DNA from 2 places in the Peribacillus sp. YIM B13472 genome. Region 2 is predicted to be linked to the other one. Evidence: predicted binding sites of a transcription regulator. Region 2 holds the regulator's gene; the other holds the start of a gene.
The links. Region 2 encodes LexA, which represses DNA repair genes until DNA is damaged. Its sites were predicted from a motif close to CGAACATATGTTCG; they were not measured.
Positions count from the first base shown of each region.

Region 1 (8,107 bases), on a different contig from region 2:
GAAACGATCATAACGGGTGTCACTCCAACCTTGGCGAAGGAACATGTTAATAACTTTGATTTAAAGAATCTCAAAACTAAAATGGTTAAGGATATTCAATATGCACTTGATTACATAGGTTATGCCTTGATCGAAAAGTGATATTTCATGGCGCTAAATCCATGTTTGAACTCGCCAATTATATTATGATTATGGAATATTCATACAGGTGAATGGAGGTAAGAAAGTCCTATCGATCTTGATCATCAAAAATTGACCTCCCGTAACTTTATGAAGCAGGAAAGGTGGGATGCGTTGTTAATGGACATACATACTTACAACGAAGGGCATCTGTATCCTTCCCGAAATGCTCTAAACACCTATATTTCACAAACATATAGTGGTGATGCCTGAAATCCGCTAATTCCTTGAACGGTGTTTTTTTTCGAAAAAGTAATAACATAACAAATCTTCGGTTTTGTTGCGAAGGCGGGGATTGAAATAATTATGATGTTCCTCGTATCCTTTATATAAAAAACAATACATCGTGAAGGATTCATCGCGTTTGATTTCACTAACCTTAATATTCTCCTTGCGCAAATATCGCCTTACCTCGGCAAGTTCGTCTTGAACCACTTTTAAAATATGTTCGACTAGCTCCGAATAGGGCCTTTTTAATTTAAACGGACTAATTTCGATGACCTTGAGATCCCGGTTTAAGACTGTTATAACCATAGGGAGGTAGATGGCTTTTTCAATCATATTTCGGTCATCTTCTGGAATGCGGGTCATCTTGACCGCTCCTTTCTAATAGCACGGTTTTTAATATTAGTATGTATACCATGTAAAAAAAAAGAACATTTGTTCTGTTTTTTTTATCCTAATGTATTTTCAGTGTATATGCAAGCGGTTTTGATAAATCTAGAAATATTCGTTAACAAGATTATGTTTTCCGGAGTTAGGGAAAGTATGAAGGTATATGGATAATAATTCTTGCAATTTCAGGGGAAAGTGATATATCTAAAATAAACAGTTTTTAATAAGTTTATGCTGCTTTGATAGCAGCATGTCGAGGGAGATAATTATGGATTTGGATACTATTCGTGAGTGGTTTACACTTGATCATATATCTGCACTTATTCAGCAATATCGCTCATTCGGTCCAATTCCTGGGATCTTACTGCCGATGCTGGAAGCTTTTTTGCCCTTTTTGCCTTTAGTGGTGTTCGTGCTTGCTAACGCAACGGCTTTTGGTCTCTGGTGGGGCTTTTTATTTTCTTGGATTGGTGCGGTAGCGGGTTCTTTTTTGATCTTTTGGATTATTAGAAGATATGGTCAAATGAGGTTTTTCCGATTTTTGCAAAAGCATAAACAGGTGCAGAGGTTGATGGTTTGGGTGGAAAGCCATGGATTCGGTCCTTTATTCATATTGCTCTGCTTCCCTTTTACACCTTCGGCCATCGTTAATATCGTGGCAGGACTTTCAAAAGTCAGTCCCTTGCAATATGGACTTGCAGTAGTGGGAGGGAAAGCGGTGATGATCTTTACGATCAGCTTCGTAGGTTACGATTTAGTATCCTTAATTCATAAACCTGTGCGTACGATCATTATCGGGATCGTCATCTTTATCCTATGGTTTGTGGGGAAAAGACTTGAAGTCCGGTTAAATAAAAGCATGAAGAGGGAAGATGGACAATAAATTAGTATATAAATGCAGTAGGGGTTGAACTTGATGGAAAAAACAAACAAGAATTCTTTATCCGATTGGATAAAACCAGCGATGATAGCTTTTGTTATTTACATCTTAATCCGTACATTTTTCTTTTCAAGCTATGATGTTGAAGGGAAGTCGATGCAGCCGACCCTAGAAGATGGAAATAAACTTGTCGTGAATAAAATCAATTACCAGATTCATGATATCAACCGTTTTGACATTATTGTTTTTCATGCGAATTCACAAGAAGATTATGTTAAGCGAGTTATAGGGATTGCAGGTGACCAAATTCGTTATAAAGATGATTGGCTTTACGTAAATGGTGAGAAAGTGGATGAGCCTTATCTTGAGAAATTCAAGGAAGGTTTCCCGGGACAGGACTTTACAGGTGATTTCACATTAAAAGAATTGACGGATGTGACCAAAGTTCCGGAGGGCAAGCTTTTTGTCATGGGTGATAATCGTCTTGAAAGTGCTGACAGCCGTCACTTTGGTTATATACCGGTTGAAAATGTTGTCGGTAAAGTGGATGTTCGATATTGGCCGGTCAAAGAATTCAATTATAAATTTACAGGTGAATGATCATGGAAGCCCCAAATTATGTGGGCTTTTTCTTTTGGGAAAAAACGCGAACGTACGATTGGTGTTTTTTAAAGGGAAACGTTAAAATAATAGAAAGTAAATCTAATTGGAAACAGAAACCTAGTCATGGTGACTAAAGTATTTCTGGTATGATGGATCTAGATATTATGTTGTAAGGGGGAAAAAGAGATGTCACTCCATTTTTTACTGGGAAGATCGGGTGCAGGGAAAACTTCGAATATATTGGACGAAATTCGCTCCAAATTGGCAGAAGATCCCGAAGGAAATCCAATTATCTACCTCGTTCCTGATCAGATGACGTTTCTATCTGAATATAAATTAATTAAAACACCAGGCCTTGCCGGAATGATCCGGACACAGGTTTTTAGTTTTAGTAGGCTTGCTTGGCGCGTTCTTCAGGAGACCGGGGGGATGAGCCGGCTGCATTTGGACAGCGTTGGCGTTAATATGTTGATACGGAAGATCATGGATGATAAAAAGGAAGAGTTAAAGATGTTTCGTCGTTCTGCTGATAAGCAGGGGTTCATTGCACAGATGGAGCTAATGCTGGCTGAGTTCAAGCAGTATTGCATCCAACCTGATGACATTCAAAACTATTTGACCGACACCTCACAGACCGGCAGCGGCATTCAGGATAAACTGCATGATCTTGAATTGGTCTATCAGGCTTTTGAGGATGAAATGGTTAACAAATATTTAGATTCCGAAGACTACTTCACTTTGCTGATCGAGAAAATGGCGGATTCTTCCTATATAAGGGATGCGGATATTTATATCGATGGTTTTTATAGTTTGACTCCACAGGAATTATTGATTGTGGAAGAAATGATCAAGCTGTGCAGGAGTGTAACGATCTCGCTGACGTTAGATCAGCCCTACAGACAATATGCTCCGGATGATTTGCAGTTGTTCAGGCAAACGGGAAATCTATATCATCACCTTTATCAGGCTGGATTGAGGAATGGCATACCGATTTCAGAAGATCGAATCTTAAAAGGAACGGAAAGGTTTGGAAAGAGCCCGGGACTGAATCATCTGGAAACACATTTTTCCATTCGACCTGCCAAAGCGTTTGAGCAGTCGCCAGATGTAACGATCGCCCAGGCAGTTAACCGCAGAGCCGAGATTGAAGGAGTTGCCCGGGACATCTTGTCGTTGGTCAGACAGAAACAGCACCGTTTCAGTGATATTGCGATTTTAGTCCGGAATGGAGAAGCGTACGCAGATATTTTACAAACCGTTTTTCGGGATTATCAAATTCCTTTGTTCGTCGATTCCAAACGGACGATGCTGAATCATCCTTTGATTGAGCTGATTCGTTCCACTTTGGAGATCATCAATGGCTATTGGCGATATGAGCCGGTATTTCGTGCGATCAAGACGGAGCTTCTATTTCCGCTGCAAAATAACCACGATAGAATGCGCGAACAGGTAGATAAGCTGGAAAACTATGTGCTGGCCCGTGGCATTAAAGGAAGCAGGTGGACGTCCAAAGATCGTTGGTCCTACCGGCGCTTCCGCGGACTGGAACTCGAGGACCGGAATCAAACGGATAAGGAAATGCAGCTTGAGCAAGAGTTGAATGAGATGAAGCAATTATTTACCGAGCCCATCTTGAAGCTCTCAAAACGTGTTAAAAAGGCTGTTAATGGCAGGGAATTGTGTGAAGCCCTTTATCTATATCTTGAAGAATTGCATGTACCGGAAAAATTGGAAAAGCTGAAACAAGAGGCAGAAGAAGCAGGTGATTTGGTATCGGCAAGAGAGCATGAGCAAACATGGAATGCAGTTGTCGACCTATTGGATCAATTCGTTGAACTGCTGAGCGGGGAAGAGCTTTCCATGAAACAGTTTGCAGTTATCATTGAAGCTGGTCTGGAGTCTCTTGAATTTTCTTTGGTACCGCCGGCAATTGACCAAGTATTGGTCGCTAATCTAGACTTATCCCGCCTGGATGATGTGAAGACAGCTTTTGTTATCGGCCTGAACGAAGGGGTTCTGCCAGGAAAAGCTGTATCTGACGGGATATTTTCAGATAGTGATCGTGAGGTGCTGCTGGCTGGTGGACTTGATGTTGCCCCAAGCACAAAAGTGCGCCTGCTGGATGAGGAGTTTACAGCGTACAAAGCATTTACTACGCCTGCTGAGGCCCTTTATTTATCATATCCGCTTGCCGATGAGGAAGGAAAGGCACTTTTACCCTCATCTTATTTGAAACGGATAAGGGACGTATTGCCCAACGTGTCCGATGTGTATTATATGAACGATCCGTCCGATCTGCCTGCTGAGGAACAGGTGAAATATGCTGCAAATCATAATGTGGCCCTATCGTACCTGGCTGCCCAATTGCAGCTGAAAAAAAGGAACTATCCAATCCATTCACTATGGTGGGATGTATATAATGCCATTATGGGTGATGAAATGGCCGGTCCTTCAGCAACTAAGGTTTTATCGAGCCTATTTTATCAAAATAGAACAAAGAAATTATCTGAGGAAACAAGTAAGCAATTATACGGTGAAAGCATTCTTACAAGTGTATCCCGGATGGAAATGTTCAATAGCTGCCCGTTTTCCCATTATGCCGCTCATGGCTTGAAATTGCGGGAACGGCAAATTTTCCGTTTGGATGCCCCGGATATAGGCGAGATGTTCCATGGCGCGTTGAAAATGATTTCCGATTATTTAAAGGAACATGATATTCCTTGGTCTGCATTGACCCCGGAACAATGCTTGGAGCTGGCCAGAATTGCTGTGGAGAGACTTGCTCCTAAACTCCAAAATCAGATTTTGTTAAGTACGAACCGCCATCACTATTTACGCAGGAAACTGGAACACGTGATTGGGCGGGCCTCGATCGTATTAAGTGAACATGCAAAGGTGAGCGGTTTTGCCCCAGTCGGATTAGAACTTGGATTCGGAAAAAATGGCGAGCTTCCTCCACTTTCTTTTACATTGAAAAACGGTACGAAGATGGAATTGATCGGGCGGATCGACCGCGTGGATAAAGCGGAAGAAGATGAGGGTGTCTATTTGCGTGTGCTTGATTATAAGTCGAGTGAAAAGGAACTGAACATGAGTGAAGTGTATTATGGACTCGCGCTGCAAATGTTGACATACCTAGATATCGTCGTAACCCATTCCAAGTCGCTTATAGGAAAAGAAGCGATTCCAGCCGGCGTTTTGTATTTTCATGTGCATAATCCCGTTGTCAAATCAAAGGGAATGCTCAGTTTGGATAAAATTGAAGAAGAAATTTATAAAAGTTTTAAAATGAATGGACTTGTACTAGATCATTCAAATGTCATTCAGATGATGGATACCTCGCTTGATATTGAAAATTCGGGTAAGTCGGATATCATTCCAGCTGGTTTTAAAAAGGACGGATCGCTCCTTGCGGCTTCCAAAGTTGCCAGCAGGGAAGAGTTTTCGCTTCTGAATCATCATGTGCGCCGTATTTATCAGGAGGCCGGTGATCGAATGGTCGATGGTGATGTGGATATAACGCCATATAAATTAAAGGAAAAAACGCCGTGTACCTTCTGTTCCTTTAAATCTGTATGCCAATTCGACCAGTCACTGGAGGAAAATCAATTCAGGAATTTGGTACAGAAGAAACAAAATGACGTTCTTGAGCTATTAAGGGGGGAGGGAGAGAACGATGAGTAAAACGAAAATTCCTGCTCTGCCAGGAGACGTGACTTGGACGGAAGATCAATGGAAGGCGATATGGGCTAAAGATCAGGATATTCTGGTTGCGGCCGCTGCAGGTTCAGGGAAAACAGCGGTGCTGGTCAACCGGATCATCCAAAAAGTCATTTCCGAAGAAGATCCAATCGATGTTGATGAACTGCTCGTCGTTACATTCACCAATGCCTCGGCTGCCGAGATGCGCCATCGGGTAAGTGAGGCATTAGAAAAAGCGATCAATGACAATCCGCATTCACAGCATTTGCGTAAGCAGTTGAGCTTGATTAATCGTGCTTCGATTTCCACACTGCATTCCTTTTGTTTAGAGGTGATCAGGAAGTATTATTATCTGACGGATATCGACCCGGGCTTCCGGATTGCAGATTCTACGGAGATCCAGCTGCTCCGTGATGAAGTGATGGAAGAGCTTTTCGAGGAGCAGTATGGCCAAAGTGATAATGAAGAATTCTTTAATTTGGTTGATGCTTTCACTAGCGATCGAAACGATGATGCGCTTCAGAATATCGTTCGATCGCTTCATGATTTTTCGCAATCGAATCCAGATCCGGCCCGATGGCTCGATGGTGCTGCTAGCATGTATGAGTTGGCAGATGATGATGGGATTGATGATCTTTCGTTTATCGATTCATTGAAGTTCGATATTGGTTTACAATTGGCTACTTCTAGGGACTTATTGGAACGCTCGCTTGCGTTGACAAAAATCCCTGGGGGGCCGGCACCAAGGGCTGAGAACTATATAGCTGATCTTGCCCTGGTTGCTAAACTTTCGGAAGTTAAGGATCAATCCTGGAACGCTCTATATGAAGAAATCCAAAATGTGAAATTTGGAACGGCAAAACGCCTTACTGGTGGAGATTTTATCAAAGAAGTTACGGATGAGGCTACCAAGTATCGTGATAAGGCGAAGAAGATCATCAAATCGTTACAGGAAGAGTTATTTTCCCGTAAACCGGAAAGCTATTTGCGGGATATAAGGGAGCTCAAGGGCTATGTCGATACACTTGTAATGCTTGTTAAACAGTTTGAAGATCGATTTTTTGCTGCAAAAGCAGAAAAGAACTTGGTGGATTTCGCCGATTTGGAACATTATTGTCTTCAAATTTTGACAGGGGAAACTGTGGATGGTGAACGAAAACCTTCAGCCGCAGCCGTAGAATACAGGAACCAGTTCAAAGAGGTACTCGTAGATGAGTATCAGGATACGAACCTTGTTCAGGAATCCATCTTAAAACTGGTGACGGCTGACGGCGAATATAATGGGAATCTTTTCATGGTTGGTGATGTCAAGCAGTCCATTTACCGGTTCAGGCTTGCGGAACCGAATCTCTTCCTTGGAAAATACACACGTTTTACTCATGATGGTGTTGATTCCGGACTGAAAATTGATTTAAACCGCAATTTCCGGAGCCGTAAGGAAGTTCTCGACGGGACCAATTTCTTGTTTCAACAGTTGATGGGCATTACAGTCGGTGAGATTGATTATGATGAAGATGCCCAATTGAAAAAAGGTGCCCCATATCCCGAAGAAGATCCAAATCCAATCGAACTCCATTTAATTGATGGAACAGCCGATCCGGAAGCTCATTCGGAAACGGAAGGATCGGATGGCGGGTTTGAAGCCGAGGAGCTTGAAAAAGCACAGCTTGAAGCAAGGCAGATGGCCAAGCTTATTAAAAAGGCTATAAGCGAAAAGCATCGGATATATGATACGAAAACCAAAAAGTATCGATCTGCGACTTATCGAGACATGGTCATTCTTCTTCGTTCGATGCCATGGGCACCGCAAATCATGGAGGAATTTAAAAAGCAGGGAATTCCAGTATATGCTAATTTATCGACTGGGTATTTTGAAGCGACCGAAGTGGCCATCATGATTTCCTTATTGAAGGTGATAGATAACCCGCAACAGGATATCCCATTGGCATCCGTTCTCCGTTCACCTATCGTGGGGCTGGATGAAGAAGAGATGTCACAGGTGCGTTTATTCCATACAGGAAGCTATTACGAAGCGCTAGCTGATTTTTACAGAAAGAGTGACCCGGAAGAACATCCGGGGCTTTATGAAAAAGCCTCTGCTTTTTATAAAAAACTAGTGAAGTGGAG
Region 1 covers NZ_JBHZPG010000001.1:353,580-361,686, reverse strand. The annotation lists gene ACFX4I_RS01750 (hypothetical protein) at 1-141, shown strand, start outside; gene ACFX4I_RS01745 (YhjD family protein) at 400-771, opposite strand; gene ACFX4I_RS01740 (TVP38/TMEM64 family protein) at 1,064-1,678, shown strand; gene lepB (signal peptidase I) at 1,712-2,275, shown strand; gene addB (helicase-exonuclease AddAB subunit AddB) at 2,465-5,962, shown strand; gene addA (helicase-exonuclease AddAB subunit AddA) at 5,955-8,107, shown strand, end outside.
Region 1: the regulator LexA is predicted to act here: its motif matches at 2,323-2,336, upstream of addB (helicase-exonuclease AddAB subunit AddB).

Region 2 (8,107 bases):
TAGGTCTGTCTCACCTTTTATGGCAGTATTATTAGATCCGGCTAAATCCGCAGAACCCCCAATGAAGCTAGGGACCTTTTTGGCAATCGCATTTAGTACTTCCCCACTCGAAGCACGGGAAGCTAATGTCTTACCTTCTTCATAGACTGGAATTTCCTGATCCCATTCAGCAGGCAGTTCACCTTTGATGGCAAGCTCCAATTGCTCTGCTAACTCAGGATGTGCTTCTTTATAATTTTTAAACAATTCATTCCAAGCCTCTTCTTTTTGAGCGCCTGCATCAACAACAGCTTCATTGAAGTGTGAATACACTTCTTCCGGAACATGGAAGTCCTCTTCGAATGTCCATTTATATGCTTCTTTTGTCAACTTCAGCTCATCTGCACCAAGCGGAGCGCCGTGAACAGCAGATTTACCTGAACGGTTTGGTGAACCGTAACCAATAACCGTTTTCACTTCGATTAATGTTGGGCGTGCATCATCGGTTTTCGCTTCTTCAATCGCTTTGGCAATTTCCTGAAGATCGTTCCCATCCTCAACGCGGATATATTGCCATCCATAAGATTTAAACCGGTCTGCCACGCTTTCACTAAATGATTGACTTAAGTCTCCGTCAAGGGAAATATCATTAGAATCATATAAAACAACAAGTCTTCCGAGTTGTAGATGTCCAGCTAATGAAGCGGCCTCTGCAGAAACACCTTCCATTAAATCCCCATCTCCACAAATGCTATATGTATAATGATCGACCACATTATAAGAATCGCGGTTATAGCTTTCTGCCAAGTGACGTTCTGCCATTGCCATTCCGACTGCCATTGCGATACCTTGTCCAAGCGGCCCAGTAGTTGCATCTACACCAGCAGTATGTCCGTATTCAGGATGTCCTGGAGTTTTACTGCCCCATTGGCGGAAGCTTTTCAAATCATCGATAGATAAGCCATAGCCCGATAGATGAAGAAGGCTGTATAACAGCATAGACCCATGACCAGCTGAAAGAACAAAGCGGTCTCTATTAAACCAATCTGGATTTTTCGGGTTATGGTTCATATATTCGGTCCATAGTTTATACGCCATCGGCGCTGCACCCATTGGCATACCTGGATGGCCAGAATTAGCCTTTTCAATTGCATCAATCGATAATGTACGAATCGTATTAATAGAAAGTGCATCTAATTTATCTAACATATCGTAAAAACATCCCTTCCTGTAATGTACCTCTTTATATTATAGTGACAAGCATAATATCACAACTAAAATCACTATTTACTGCCCCAATATTACAATTTTCTAGAAATAAGAGAAGTCCCCTATTTAGATTAAACTAAATAGGAGAATACATACATGAATGCACTCTCTTTTTACTCCAAATTGCTAATAGAATCCTCAAATGGAATGTTCCATCAGAAGAATCCAAGCATTATTAATGTAAGTTTCTTTTTTCTTTTATATTTTTTATCTTTTGAGGAGTGACATCATTACCTTCTGGATCCACGACTTTCACATGCTCCAACGTAGAGGTCATGGACTTTCTGAATGTTTCCAAATACTCACTTCTCAATTGGGTTTGTTCTTTCGCCTCAACTTCCGTCAAACCTTCAGCCTTTGCCTTTTTAGAAAGTTCATTAATACGGGCTAATTTTTCTTTTGATAACATAATTTCGCTCCTTCATAATCTGCGGATATTGTCATGGTATTAAAAAAATAGCGAAATTACAAGTTCTATGATTGACTTTCCAGTGTATTCAGTTGATGTTCGAGGAAACGCCTGTTCACAGTAGCCTTAGATACATTGTATCCAAATCCCCTTAAAGTTGCTGCGATTTCAGCAAATGTCAATCCATTGGCCCGAAGTTTAATAATTTCCTCTATAGGAATCTCCTTACGGTCCCTTCCAGTGGAATTCCTTTGATTCTGAAGATTTTTTTGAGGACGATACCCTTTTTCAACGGCCCTTATCATCCCGCGCTTTATTTTAAGATTATGTAGTTTCCTTTGATATTCTTCTACAATTCCGACTATCTGGATGACCATCGCATCCGAATCCGATAGCTCAAGTTCCCCATCGTGTGAGAGCGTATAAATTTTAACATCTTCTTTAAGGATGACATGGAAAAGGGCTATTTTGGCATTTCCTCTTCCCAGTCTTGTTTCGTCCTGGATTAATAGTACTTCAGCTTCTTTGGTTTTAAATAGTTCGAGCATGTCAAAAATGCCATCCCTATTCAACTCATAACCACTTGCCTGTTCTTTTATGATGGAAATGACTTCAACATCCATCTTTTCTGCCAATTTGACTAATTCATCTTCCTGCCTTGCCAATGATGTTTCCTGTGACTCTTTTTCTGTGCTGACCCTACAATAGATTACCGCTTTCATAATACCCTACCTTCACTGCTTACTGCTCACTCGCCAAATTCTGGACAAGTTCTTCCCCTTTAACCGGAATGACGATGACTTGACCAGGTTTAATCGAATCCGCCCTGACTTCATTATGCTCTTCTATCCAACCAATGAATTCTTTTTTTGTCAAATTTGCTTCTTCATATTCTTCGGCAATTTCCCATAGGGTGTCACCTTCACTTACTTCTATAGAAAGGAAATCATTTTTTTGTTCATTGTTCAATGTACAAGAGAATAAAATTGAAAAGATGAATACTGATCCCGCTAATAGAATCGTATAAATATAATTTTTGTATAATTTTTTCATAAATATCCCTCCAAAGCGAATGTTCGTTCGTATGTTATGATCAAATTATAATACGAACGTTTGTTTCAGTCAACAACAAAATTCGAACTTATGTTTGTATAGAGTTGGGGGCCATGCTATAATATAGCCAAAGAACATTGGGGAAGAGGTGCACAAATGACTAAACTATCAAAACGGCAGCAAGATATTCTTGATTTCATTAAAGAAGAGGTTCGCCAAAAAGGCTATCCACCTTCCGTACGGGAGATTGGCGAAGCAGTGGGACTTGCATCAAGTTCAACAGTACACGGACATTTATCCCGCCTGGAAAGTAAAGGCCTGATTAGACGTGACCCAACCAAGCCAAGGGCCATTGAAATAATGAATTCGGAGGAAGCGAACAATATTCCCAAAGCCAATGTCGTGAACGTGCCGTTACTTGGAAAAGTAACAGCGGGCATGCCCATAACGGCCATCGAGAACATAGAAGAATACTTTCCGCTTCCCGAAAGCATGGTTCCACATGATGACCATGTTTTCATGCTGGAAATCATGGGTGAAAGTATGATCGAAGCTGGAATTCATGATGGAGACTATGTCATCGTCAAACAACAAAGCAATGCCAATAATGGAGATATCGTCGTGGCCATGACGGAAGATGATGAAGCCACTGTAAAGCGATTCTTTAAGGAACCGGATTACATAAGGCTTCAGCCTGAGAACTCAAATATGGAACCAATTATTTTACGAGATGTTTCGATACTTGGAAAAGTAATAGGCTTATATAGACAAATACACTAAAAGCGCTAACCGCGCTTTTTTTGTTTTGTTTAATTTATGTCCCGAATTCTCTCAATATGCATATGGAAGAGTAGGTTTTGATATATTTTTTTAATAGAATCCATTTTCATGGGAATATTACATCTTTTATAACGGATGTAAGGTACACTATCCCTCTTGATATAAATACTTTGGCAAGAAGCTCATTCAAATAAAAAAGGAGAGCGTTAAAATACCGCTCCCAGTTAAAATTCATTTCACTCTTAATCTTTGATTCACTTTAATAAGGTTAAGATCGACCAAGCCATTCCACTGTTGAATCTGCACTTGTGTAGAACCATATGCTTTTGCAATCCCAGAGACGGAATCCCCTTTTATGACAATATGATAAACCTCCTCGTTGCTTGCATCATATTTAGTTAAATCGCTTGTTTCGATAAGGTTCACCAGTTTTTCTGTATATTCCGGATCCGAAGCATACCCCGCATCGAATATTGCTTTGAGTGCTTTTTTGTAATCTTTTTCTCCAATGACAGCTGTATATAGACTTCACTTCCAAGACGCCCCCTTTACGTATAGATTGGCAAGATCTCGAAGACTTTCTTCCCAAGATGGGTATTTCCTGAATTTGTTTCATACTTGAACGGGCACACCGTTGATGCATTCCATTTTTTGGATAATGACAGACTTGCCCTTAAAGTCATCTTTTATACCGAATATATTTTTTCCTTGATTTGCTAATAAGCTTGTGCAATGACAACAGAAGGTAAAATATTAAATTCCTTTTGAATTTTCTGGGCATAAGGAGCAATTTCCTTAATTAATCTTTCCTTGCTCATTAGAACCTACCATTAAAAGGTATTACTTTATTTTTTACTGTTTATCTTCATTAATATTCTTAACCATGAGAAAGGTTACAGCTTGTCCATCAAAAATGAGTCCGATATTTCGTTTATTACTTTTAATTTAGATAACATACTTATGTTGGCTCGCTCCGAGTTTTATTAAACCATTCCCGCTGCCAACCAGAAAAAGCCGTCAATCCATATAATTATATGGATTGACGGCTTTAAAATTGAACTCTGAAAATTTTCAAAACCTGGTTGCATAACCTTTTATTTATTAGTTTTAAATATGAATTTATTTATTATTGTATAAAGCCTTGATAAAAAGTGAAAATTAATTTTGAAAACTTCAATTTAAGGTGGTGAAATTATGGACTTCCCAACCATCCATACAAACTTTTGGGATGCGGTAATAGCCATTCCTATCATCATGATTCTTACTCAATTTATTAAGGTCATGTTTCATATTCATCCAAAATTCATCCCTACCATCGCTTTGGGTCTTGGCTTATTCATTTCCATTTTCATCAGTCATCGTCATCACTTGGTTGCAGGGATTTTCATGGGCTGGTTTTATGGCTATGCAAGCATTGGCAATTATGCTGCACTTAAAACTGGTATTTTGTCTTATAGAGACACTTATCATAAGACAGATTAAACCCTATGTCTCTCGCTGCAATTCATCAATCTCTTGTATTGCAAGGGCCCTACTTGCTTCTATCCCCATCGAATATCCGTTAAATTAATTTCTATATTAACAATTACGACCTGAATGTTTCCTTTGGCTGAATCACCATCTCCCATGTTAACCATACCATTAAACATTACCCCAAAAATACCTTTTCAATTAAGAAAAGGTATTCATTTGGTAAAAAAAGGAGGTTCGGAATACTCTTATCCCGAACCATGATTTTAATGGTTGAAACCCTCACCTGATTGAAGAAATTTACGACGCTCCTGCCGAAAAACGACTAACCAAAATCCACTAGATGCTTGCTTTGATGAGGCTTGGTAGACAGTAGTTGAAAAGGGAGCGGATTTCTCAATAAGAGAAGGCATTTCATTATTTCTCGATATAGACCGAACGAACCAGCGTCCGGGTTCTTTCAGTGCCATCCACATTTTTTTCCTTGACATCAATTGTTACATTATAAACACCTGACTTAGGTACTTCTGGAAGGGTACCAGTAAAATTTTCCGGCTCCATTACCTTAATTGAGCTTTTCCCACTAATTTCATTACCGGTTTCATCTACTAAATGAACCAAAAATGTTGTGCTGATAGGCGTTTTTTTATCTTTCATTGGATTCTTTATTAAAAATTTCGCATCTTTTTGCTTAACTTTTCCGGGCATACTTAATGTAATGGGATTCTTTTCGTTAAATTGCGCTGTGAACAGGTAGGCGTCTTTTGGCGATTTAGTCTTCATTCGCACTTTCCAGTCACCGATTTCAAGGTTGTTTCTATTGAATGTTTGGATGGTTGCACCATTAAAAAAGGAAGTTTCATTTTTGACTGAATCAACCTTTAAGGAAGGTGAATATTTTTTATTGGATGGAGAAATCAATTCAACCTCGACATCATCTGAGGCTGTATATATGGTTATATTACCCGGGGCTGATTCATTTACATGGAAACTTTGTTCAATCCAAACATTTTGTTTCAGGTCATCACCCAGAACAGTTTGAGCGAGTGCGGTTGTAATGACATCATCTTCAACTCGTTCTTTATAATTGACATTAAAGCCAGGAATCCCAGCGGTGGAAGTACTCCTTAAATAGGGTTCAATTCTTGAAAATACAGCTGAACCGACTCGGATATTGTCGTGATCAAAGTTGGGATCCGTAAATAAATGTGTTGCGTAGGGTATTTTTGTACTCCATACATTTACTAGACCATCATTTTCGCCATATGAAGATAGATATTGTCCACCCATTGATAAAGCTGAAAGAACCGGGCCTCTGTTCATACCTGCCACAGTGAAATACATGTTTTTACGAGAGTTAACATGGTTATCCGTGACAGAACGAAATTCCGCCATTTTACCAACTTGTAAAGAATAAGTTCCATCATCTTTTTGACCTAATAGGGAACCAAGCCAGCCCGCATACCAGCTATAAGCCAAATCAGCAAGGTAAGAACCATGATGAGGGGAAGCTAAAGTGATGACCCTTCCAACATATTGGTGTGCTCCATAGTGTACTAGAGCCGCTTGGGTGTCTGCCCCCCCTTTGCTGTGAGCTATAATATTTACTTTTTCGCCCCCGAAATGGTTACTGATTTCTGAAAGCATTTGTGCTAAAAGCCTTCCATTAGCATATTGGCTCACTGATCCATTTCCAGCTGAATCATGAAGCTGAACAAAAACCGTTTGGTAGCCTGCTTCATACGCCTTGGTATACATATCATTGATCCCATGATATTCCGTTTCACCGTACCAGCTGGTTGAACTGCTGTTTCTCCCTTGAACAAACACGATCGGTGGTTTCTCTTTGTCAAGATTGGGAGGAATGCTTCCAAGAAACCAATCCCCTGGACTGAAAGTTTCGGAGGGAGGCTTCAATTTCCCTGCTGAGGAAACGTCTGGCTTAGCCATAATTAATATGGTTAGAATGAGGACAAGAAAAACGATATAATTGATTACATTCCTTTTCAATTGTTATCTCCTCCAATATCCTGTAGTATTTTTTCGAACTCATCCTATTATCAATGCCCTCCTTCCCAGGACTTCCTTAGCCTTCATTATTATATAATTGTACTTTTGCATACCATTACCTGCCATCTTCATAAAGATGGGAGAAAAAAACTAGAAGAAGTTCAATAAAAATGGAGATAAAGTATGAAGATTAGCTTTCATTCATTTAGGTATGCAGTCTTTTTCATTTTATGAAGTCGTACATACGGAGCAAATCGGGATGCTTCAAGTTCACAAAAATAAGAACAAGCCCTTATCCTGGAAAGGATAAGGGCTTGTTCATCCATATTAACTTTTCCTTAGAATTTGCCATTGTCCAATTGCTCCTATTCATGGTGTTTTGAAAATCCGTCCTATACATTAAGTAAATAAAAATGTTTCACAGCAATTGTCTGTCATTCAATGGGATCTCAGTATCAATCGTCAATTTTATATAAAGTATCAGCATACAGCCCTTTTATTAAGGAACACCCAAGAAATTTGGATTTTTACTCTTTTAAGCACGTATTTCATCCTGAGAACAGGATCAATAATTTCAGTGATAAGCCAATTTGTCAACACCGTCGTGTACGATAATATCCTCAATGACCTCTCCACGAATTTCCTTCCAATCTTAAATGTGCTAACGGCAGCAGCTCCTACTGCAACTTCCCTTTCCACTTTGTTCACCTTCTTTCCATCATTTCTTGAATCTTGTCCCATGGAAGTTAGGATTGTAATTGATTAGACTTTACATTCCGAATGGCCACTCTGGTGAAGAAACGCTGGAACACTTGAACTTTCAACTACATTTGAAGTGTAGGTGAGGATCAAAAAAAATAATCTCGTCGATTGAGAATCCTACACATTCAGCAAATAAATAAGCCTTATCGATTCGCAAAGGAATCTTATATTGCTCATAGTCAATGTAAGTTCTCTTGGCCATCTTCAGCACTTTAGCCATTTCATCTTGAGTTAATCCTTTATACTTCCTCGCTTGTTTAAGTGTGAACTTAACGTTTGTCATATCTTGTCACCACCTGTCTAAAAAAATAATATCACACTTGAAGTATAGTTTCCAACATTTTTTCACAAAATTCACGCACTTTAAGTTTACTC
Region 2 covers NZ_JBHZPG010000024.1:33,406-41,512, forward strand. The annotation lists gene tkt (transketolase) at 1-1,188, opposite strand, end outside; gene ACFX4I_RS17635 (DUF896 domain-containing protein) at 1,424-1,657, opposite strand; gene ACFX4I_RS17640 (YneB family resolvase-like protein) at 1,723-2,379, opposite strand; gene yneA (cell division suppressor protein YneA) at 2,399-2,710, opposite strand; gene lexA (transcriptional repressor LexA) at 2,867-3,490, shown strand; gene ACFX4I_RS17655 (LysM peptidoglycan-binding domain-containing protein) at 3,722-3,916, opposite strand; gene ACFX4I_RS17660 (hypothetical protein) at 4,685-4,972, shown strand; gene ACFX4I_RS17665 (esterase/lipase family protein) at 5,378-6,910, opposite strand; gene ACFX4I_RS17670 (helix-turn-helix transcriptional regulator) at 7,791-8,015, opposite strand.